2 regions of the Salinibacillus aidingensis genome follow, and region 2 is predicted to be linked to the other one. Evidence: riboswitches for the same ligand, from Rfam matches in the RefSeq annotation. Region 2 holds a riboswitch; the other holds the start of a gene.
The links. A riboswitch is a leader RNA that binds a small molecule or an ion and turns the genes downstream of it on or off. The one in region 2 is predicted to bind S-adenosylmethionine.

Region 1: another riboswitch for S-adenosylmethionine. It lies ahead of ssuE (NADPH-dependent FMN reductase); the one in region 2 lies ahead of ACZ5OK_RS14845 (MetQ/NlpA family ABC transporter substrate-binding protein).

Annotation. Positions count from the first base shown of each region.
Region 1 is NZ_AP043759.1:1,172,876-1,177,454, reverse strand. Features, by position in the region: gene ACZ5OK_RS06435 (bile acid:sodium symporter family protein) at 1-771, opposite strand, end outside; gene ACZ5OK_RS06430 (LLM class flavin-dependent oxidoreductase) at 954-2,327, opposite strand; gene ssuE (NADPH-dependent FMN reductase) at 2,356-2,907, opposite strand; SAM riboswitch class I at 3,030-3,135, opposite strand; gene hmpA (NO-inducible flavohemoprotein) at 3,287-4,525, opposite strand.
Region 2 is NZ_AP043759.1:2,830,456-2,835,034, reverse strand. Features, by position in the region: gene ACZ5OK_RS14850 (long-chain-fatty-acid--CoA ligase) at 1-1,424, shown strand, start outside; SAM riboswitch class I at 1,748-1,860, shown strand; gene ACZ5OK_RS14845 (MetQ/NlpA family ABC transporter substrate-binding protein) at 1,958-2,770, shown strand; gene ACZ5OK_RS14840 (methionine ABC transporter ATP-binding protein) at 3,043-4,080, shown strand; gene ACZ5OK_RS14835 (methionine ABC transporter permease) at 4,055-4,579, shown strand, end outside.

The DNA of each region.
Region 1 (4,579 bases), 1.7 Mb from region 2:
AACGGCTTTTTGATCACTGAAGTCAAGTTTTAGCAATTTACCCAGCAAGTAACCAATCATAAGCCCAAGAACATTGTGCAGGACGACGATGCTGAAGATTAACAGCCCTGTAGTTACAATGGCTTCTGTATTGACTGCGACGACAGCAGATGCCACGGCAACAATACCAATAACTGAAACGAGCGGGAGCACGGCAATGCTTTTTTCCACTTGTCTGGAAAATAGAAGGCGTACAATAATTCCTAAAACAATGGGTACGAGGACGATTTGAACAATGGAAATGAACATGTCCATAAACGACACAGGCAGCCATTGACTGGCAAATAGCAATGTCAGTGCCGGAGTAAGGATTGGTGCCAGCAACGTAGAAACGGCGGTTACCGAAACGGACAGAGCTGTATTTCCCTTTGCCAGAAAGGTCATGACGTTCGAAGCTGTTCCACCCGGACAACAGCCTACTAAAATAATTCCTGCTGCTACCTCAGCCGGAACCTGAAACGCTGATGCAAGTCCGAATGCAAGCAGTGGCATAATTGTATATTGACCCAGAACCGCAAATAATACACTTTTTGGAGCCTTCAGGACACCTTTAAAATCCTCCAATTTCAGCGTCAGGCCCATACCAAACATAATGATTCCCAGTAATAAAGCAATGTGCGGGGCAATCCACGTAAACCCTTCTGGAAAAAAGAAACTTATTATACCGAAAAGAATGACCCAAATCGCAAACGTATTCCCCGCAAATTGACTAATCCTCTCTAAAATCTTCAACTTATTCACCCCTTTTAAATATGTATTTTTATATAATATAGTAAATTTTTATACATTTCAATGTTATTAGAAAATTTAATAAAATATTGGTGGAATTTGATGTAGAATTCGCTTCTGTGTATCCGCTCTTCTCCATGATAAAAAGAGGATTCCCGCATGCAAGCACAGGAATCCTCCCACCTTTATACAAGTACAGATGTTGTATTTTTCCCTGGATGATGGGCTGGCAACTGATTGCCCTGATGAAAGATCCGATCACGAAAGGTCTCCCCTTTATATTCTTTCTGAACGAGTCCTCTTTCCTGTAAAATCGGAACCACATACTCCACAAAATCCTTAAACGTCCCAGGGGTGATCGCATACGCAATATTAAAGCCATCCACACCCGCTTCTCTCACCCACTCTTCCATCGTATCTGCAACCTGTTCCGGTGATCCAACCGTAAATGCCCCCATTCCACCGATGCCGATGAAGTTTTTGATTTCCTCAACGGTCCATTGCTTATCGGGATCAATTTTGGTAAAACTCTCGACCATAGATTGAATGGCATCATTTTCAATATATTCCAGCACCTGATCCGAATCGTATTCAGATAAATCAATTCCAGTCCATCCACCAAATAGTGCGAGGGCACCTTCGTGACTGATATGATCCTGGTACTCCCGGAATTTAGTCCAGGCTTCATCCTCTGTTTTACCGACAATCGGCGTAAACATCGGCAGGATTTTGACTTCTTCAGGAGCGCGCCCTGCTTCTTTCACCTCCCCTCTTATTCTTTCAACTGTTTTTTTGGCTGCTTTAAGGGTCGGGGCTCCTATAAAAACAAGCTCTGCATTCCTGGAAGCAAACGCTCTTCCTTTTTTCGATGCACCTGCCTGATATAACACGGGAGTCCGCTGCGGTGAAGGTTCACTTAAATGAGCACCCGGCACCTGAAAATATTTTCCCTGATGGTGGATATCATGAACTTTATCAGGATCTGCAAACACGCCTTCTTCTTTATCAAGACGGACTGCCTCATCCTCCCAGCTTGCCTCCCAAAGCTTATAACACACCTGCAAAAAATCCCCTGCAATATCATACCGTTCGTCGTGTTTAATCTGATTTTCCATTCCCATATTCACCGCTGCACTTCTTAAATACGAGGTCACAATGTTCCAGCCCACACGTCCATTTGTCAGATGATCTAAGGTAGACATTTTCCTGGCAAAAGGATAGGGATGTTCATGAGTGACCGATGCCGTAACCGCAAAACCTAAATGCTCTGTGACAGCTGCCATTAAAGGAACCACAAGCATCGGATCATTGACCGGTGTTTGTGCGCCCTGTCGAACCGCAGCATCCCGTGAGCCCTGATAAACGTCATACGGACCGAGGACATCGGCCAGAAAGACACCGTCAAATCTCCCTCTTTCCAATAACTTGGCAAGTTCGATCCAGTATTCCTTATCCTTATACCGGTGGGATTCATCATCAGGATGAGTCCAGAGTCCAGGTGACTGATGACCAGCACAGCTCATGTCAAACGCATTTAAATAGATACGTTTATTCATCATAAAATCCTCCTGTTTTTTCAGTTTTCCCCTATGAAGAATAGGCCGTAATAGTCGTATCCCGCTTGATAATTTCAACAAAATAGTTTAATTGTTTTTTCGACCGCAACAGGATCTCCTCATCTACAATCGGGAGCTCCTGATACTTATTAATCTGATGATCTAAAAAATAAAGCCCTTTTAGGTTATGTGCTTTTAAAGTTGCCAAAACAGGCTTTAAACTGTATTCCAGCGCTAACAGATGTCCGGCACTGCCCCCTGTCATTACCGGCAGAACAGGGGTGGATTGAAAGACATCCTGTGGCAGCAGGTCCAACAGAGCTTTTAAAACACCGGAGTAGGCCCCCTTATAGACCGGCGAACCCACAATGACGCCTTTTGCATTTTGAATGAGTGCTGTGAGCTGCTGAATATCAACGCTGTCATATCGACCCTGAAACAGATCTTCCGAAGAAAAATCACGAACCGAAACAGAGGAAACTGAGAAATTTTCCTGTTCCAGTAACTGTCCTAAGTAGCTCACAACCCTATCTGAACGTGAAGGGTTAGAAGGACTGCCTGATAATAAAACAATTTTACTCATGTGCTCTTTCACCCTTTCCTGAAGTCGTTAGTTTTCGAATTCTGTTATAAGTCAATGCATCTTACCATTAGAAAACCCCCTTTTCTCTGAATGGAGAAAAGAGGGTGTATGTGCACGATCCACTCTTATCTCCCGAGATGAAACTCGCTGGATTTAGCACCTTTCTGACCATGTCAGAGGTTGCTGAAGCTTCACAGGGCCAGGTCCCTCCACTTCTCTGGATAAGAATTTATTTAATTTTAACTAACAGTTTATTGCAATAATTCAGATAAGTCAAGTAGGAATTCAGAAATTCTTTTAAAAGAATCTCTGCTTTTGTAAACCAAAAAAACGCTGAGACAAATCAGTCATTTGTCCCAGCGCTTATATAATGACATGATTAATTTGTAATATCAGTCTGAGGGCCGAAGATTTCAAAATGTATGTCCTCTTCAGACACTTCATACTGAGTAAGACTTTGGTAAATAGCCTTCATAAACCCTTTAGGTCCGCAGAAATAAAAGGCAGCATCATTGGTAGGAACAACAGATTTCAACCACTCATAATCCACATAACCCTTTTTATCATATTTGCCTTCATCTTCCTCTTCAGGACTATCATAGACAAAATAGGTGGTTACCTGTTTATAATCCCGATCAATGGAACGTACACGATCTCTCATCGCATGGAATTTACCGGATCTTGCTGCGTGTATAAAAATAACTTCGCGTTCCGGCTGCCATTCTACTACACTTTCCAGCATACTCATCATTGGTGTCAAACCGACGCCACCACTAAGAAGAACAAGCGGGCGCTGATCATCTGTATCAAGAACAAAATCACCTGAAGGAGCACTAATCGGAATGATATCTCCTTCTTCTACATGATCGTGTAAATAGTTTGATACCACGCCATCCGGATTTTCATCAAGAGCTTCTTCCCTTTTGACACTGATACGATAAACCCCTTCATTAGGAGCAATCGATAAACTGTACTGACGACGGTGGGTATAAGCTTCTCCCTCAATGTCAGCTTTTACTGTTATATATTGTCCAGGTTTAAAAGGTGGGAATGGATGGTTATCTGCAGGCTCCAGATAGAAGGATGTAATCACATCACTCTCTTTCACCTTTTGCTTCACTTTAAAGTTTCGGAAGCCGGTCCATCCACCAGGCTGATTCTCATCCTCCTGATACATTTGATCTTCAATGGAAATAAATACATTGGCAATCTCGCCATAAGCCTTTTCCCAGGCAGCAAGCACCTCATCCGTAGCTACTTCTTCCCCTAATACTTCCCGAATCGCCATTAACAGGTTTTCACCCACAATAGGATAATGCTCAGGTTTTATATTTAAACTTTTGTGCTTATGGGCAACAGGCTGAACAGCCGGCAAAATTTCTTCCAGATTATCAATATGTAGTGCAGCTGCATATACCATGTTTGCTAATGCTTTCGATTGGTCGCCTTTTCGTTGATTGGTCTGATTAAAAATATTTTTTAATTCAGGGTGATTTTCAAACATTCGCTCATAAAAACGCTTTGTAATTTCTGTTCCTCGTTCTTCTAATACAGGAACCGTTGATTTAACAATTTCCTTCGTTTGCTTATCTAATCCTGTTGCCGTTTCTGTATTCAATCAAAGCACTCCCCTTTTCAAAAAAGATGTATTTTGAATAAACCTTTTATTTTA
Region 2 (4,579 bases):
AAGTGGATCGGCTCGCGGCGGCATGGGATGCTATGGGATTACGTAAAGGGGAAAGAATAGGGTTAATGCTGCCCAATCACCCTGACTACATGATTGCTTATTATGCCGCCATGCGATTGGGGTTGATTGTCGTTCAAATTAACCCGCGTTATACCGCCAGAGAACTATTACACATTGCAAGTGATGCAAATATGAACTATTTAATAGCTGAACAGGATAACCTGAAAACCGTCCATCAGGTCAATGAGATGTATAAGTTCGGCCATGTCTTTGTATCAGGATCCAAGGATGACCCCCCTCAGTCCTTAGATTTTTTAATCAGGAATTCCACGCCAATCACCAGGGAGATTCCAATCTCACCGAGGGATGATGTTGCGGTGATTCAATACACAGGCGGAACAACAGGGAAGATGAAGGGAGCGATGTTAACCCACTTCAACCTGGTAGCCAATGTTTTCCAAAGTAAGGAGATGTATGGGAACAAGATGCAGGCTGGTCAGGAGGTGGTTCTGACCGCTACCCCGCTCTATCACGTGTATGCTATGACAAGTGCGATGAATCTCGGAGTCTATGTCGGGGCATCAATTCTATTAATCAAAAAATTCCAGGTTGACGATGTGCTGGAGAAGATTAAGAAGTATCAGCCCACATTTTTTCCTGGTGTGCCCGGGATGTACAATGCGTTTGTCAATCACCCGGATGTCGAATCCTATGGTTTGGATTGCTTGAAAATCTGTTCCAGCGGCTCAGCCCCGCTGCCGATTGAAATTATAAGAAGGTTCGAGGGCTTAACAGGAGCGATCATCGGTGAAGGCTTTGGTCTGACAGAAGCCTCACCCTCCACACACCGGAACCCGGCGAGCGGTGTCCGAAAAGTCGGAAGCATCGGCATCCCGCTCCCAGGGACAGACTGTAAGGTTGTTGATGAAGATCATAAGGAACTGCCGGAGCATAGTGTTGGTGAGTTAATCATTAAGGGACCGCAAATCATGAAAGGGTATTTTCAGAATGAAGAGGAAACCAATCAAGCATTACGAAACGGATGGCTATACACAGGAGATTTAGCCATGTCAGATGAAGAGGGTTACTTCTACATTGTAGGAAGAAAAAAAGAAATGATCATCAATGGTGGGTTTAATATCTATCCACAGGAAATCGAAAGTGTTTTATACGACCACCCCGACATACTGGAATCCGCTGTCGTCGGTATCCCTGACCCGGACCAGGGCGAGGTAGTCAAAGCCTATGTGGTCCCAAAAGCCGGTCACACCATAGAGCTTGAAGAATTAAAAGGCCATTGTTACCGCAATTTAACCCACTATAAAGTCCCTAAACAATATGAGATATGTGCCGAACTGCCAAGAAATACAGTCGGAAAACTATTAAAACGGAAATTAGTAGAGCAGGAGAAGAAGAAGCAGTAGAGTTGGTGCCTGTCACGCCCCGAAAAATCTTGTTTCACAAAATGTTTCACAAATGAAGACACGTACCAGGTACACTTATGGACAACCCTGCTATGAACAGGCAGAGCTGAATGGAAGATCAGCTCTGCCTGTTTTGATATGGATAACGCATCTATCCTGAAAACATTGAGGATTTTTTGCCTTTGAATAAAATAAAACCAACGCAAAGAAAACATAATTTTTCTAATTTTCCATTGACAGCTGATTTTCCCTCCTATACAATGACATTAATCTTTTTTCGGAAGATGCCGATAAAACGTTCGATAATTGAATAATATGAAAATCTCTTATCAAGAGTGGCTGAGGGACAGGACCGATGACGCCCGGCAACCGTTCTTACAAATGTAAGAAAAGGTGCTACTTCCTGCAAAACTGTTGATGTTTTGATAGATGAGAGAGGTCGATTATATTTATTTGTGTATAAGCCTCTCCATTTTTATGGAGGGGCTTTTCTTTATACTACATAATTTTTAAAACAAAAGGGAGAGAAAAACATGAAAAAAGTATTTGGTCTTTTATCTGTCATTTTTATTGCAGCTATGATTTCAGGCTGTGGGGCTGGTGATGCTGAGACATCCACATTGAGCGAGGATTCTTTGAAAGTAGGAGTCACAGCCGGTCCACATGAGGAAATTATGGAAGTTGTGAAAGAAGTTGCGGCAGAAGATGGTTTAGACATTCAAATTGAAGTCATTAGCGATTATATTACCCCCAATACCGCGCTGGCAGAAGGGGATTTAGATGCTAACAGCTATCAGCATAAGCCGTTCCTGGATCAAATGGTGGAGGATCGTGATCTTGACCTTGTTGAGGTTGCGAAAACTGTAAACTTTCCAATGGGGATCTATTCCGAAAAGATTTCTGATATTAGTGAGTTAAAAGAAGGCGATAAAGTTGGCTTACCGAATGACCCTACAAATGGAGCACGTGCATTAATGCTGTTCGAGCAGGCAGGATTAATTACTCTGCCGGAAGAGGTGGGGGCAAACGCTTCTGTGAAGGATATTAAGGAAAATAAACGAGGACTGGAATTTGTTGAATTGGAAGCAGCACAAATTCCGCGTCAGCTTGGTGAACTGGCCGCTGCTGCGATTAATACTAATTACGCTATGGAAGCTGGCTACGTTCCAACAGAGGATGCGATTGTTATTGAACCAAAAGATTCACCATGGGTAAACCTTATCGCAGTTCGCAGTGAAAACCAGGATGATCCGGTTATTGAGAAATTCATTAATGCGTACCATTCAGATAAAGTCAAGCAATTTGTTGAAGAAGAGTTTGCCGGTTCCGTGGTCGTATCCTGGTAACAACAAGGAAATGAGCTGCACAATGCGGCTCTTTCTTTTTATCACGCATGAACTGGTCGTAATACCCCGTTTCAAGTCTTGAGGGTACCCCAACAGGACTAAGTGGGGGCCAGTAAATTCCTGATAAGTTCAACTAACTATCAGTGGGGATGGAAAGTCCCCCACTGATGGAAGTTTCACTTTATAAACATTGGGTGAATGATGAAATCCTTTTGAGATCTCAGATATAAAATTTGCCGAGTTTTCTTTAAACAGAAGGAAGGAGATTCTACATGATTAAGATTGACCACCTTTCAAAAACATTTCAAACAGAAAACGGGCCAATAGAGGCCTTGAAGGATGTCTCTCTTGAGGTGAAAAAAGGGGAGATTTTTGGGGTGATTGGTTATAGTGGTGCTGGTAAAAGTACATTGGTTCGGAATGTGAATCTACTGGAAAAACCGACATCAGGTACGGTAAGTATGGATGGGACGGATTTAACCTCTTTATCTCCTAATGAATTGTTAAAAGCAAGACGAAAAATTGGAATGATTTTTCAGGGTTTTAATCTATTAAAAACCGCAACCGTTTATGACAATGTTGCGATTCCCTTAAAGCTTACCGGGGTTCCGAAAAAGGATATTAAAGAGCGGGTCAATCGTTATTTAGATATTGTCGGGTTAAGTGATAAGGCGGATACCTATCCGGCACAGTTATCTGGAGGGCAAAAGCAGAGAGTTGCGATTGCACGAGCGCTTTCCCATGAACCAGAAGTGCTGTTAAGTGATGAAGGGACGAGTGCGCTGGATCCGGACACAACCGATGCTATCCTTGATTTACTGTTAAGAATCAACAAAGAGTTAGGGATTACAATTTTGCTGATTACTCATGAGATGCATGTGATTCAACGGATTTGTGATCGAGTAGCTGTCATGGAAAATGGAGAAGTGGTGGAACAAGGGAAAACCCTTGATGTCTTTACATCACCAAAACATGAAACGACGAAAAAATTTGTGAATGGTATTTTCAACCATCCATTATCCAATGACATGATTGATTCGTTAAAAGAAACAGGTAAGATTTATTCGTTAAAATTCACGGGAGATTCAAGCGAGGAACCAGCTCTGGCTATTGTTACAAAGCGTTTTGATATATTTCCAAATATCTTATCCGGAAATATTACGCAATTAAAGGATGATCCGTTTGGCACTTTACTCGTCCATTTTAAAGGAGAAGATTCTGAAATTCATCAAGCCATATCCTACCTGCAGGAAAAAGGTATTCAAACAGAAGAGGTGATCACCTATGAGCAAAGTAAACGCATTTCTTGATGAATGGGGCTCCTATTTGTGGGTTGCCCTGATCGAAACCTTTCAAATGGTTTCCATTTCTTTAGTGATATCGATTTTAATCGGATTACCAATGGGGATTTTGCTTGTGCTGACAAGACCGGGCAAAAGTCTGGAAAATCGGTTTTTAAATGGGTTTCTTAACATGATTATTAATGTCATTCGGTCGATTCCATTTATTATTTTGCTTTTCTTTATGCTTCCGTTTACGAAAATTCTAGTCGGGACCACCATTGGAGTAAGAGGGGTCATTGTCCCGCTTGTTGTCTTTACGGCCCCCTATATTGCCCGCTTAATGGAAACGTCTTTACTGGAGGTTGACCGCGGTGTCGTGGAAGCCTATGAAGCCATGGGCATTAAAACGAAAGATATTATTTGGAATGTAATGGTGCGGGAGGCAAGACCCTCGATTATATTAGGGTTAACCATCGCAACCATTGGACTAATTGGTGCAACAGCAATGGCTGGTTTAGTCGGAGCA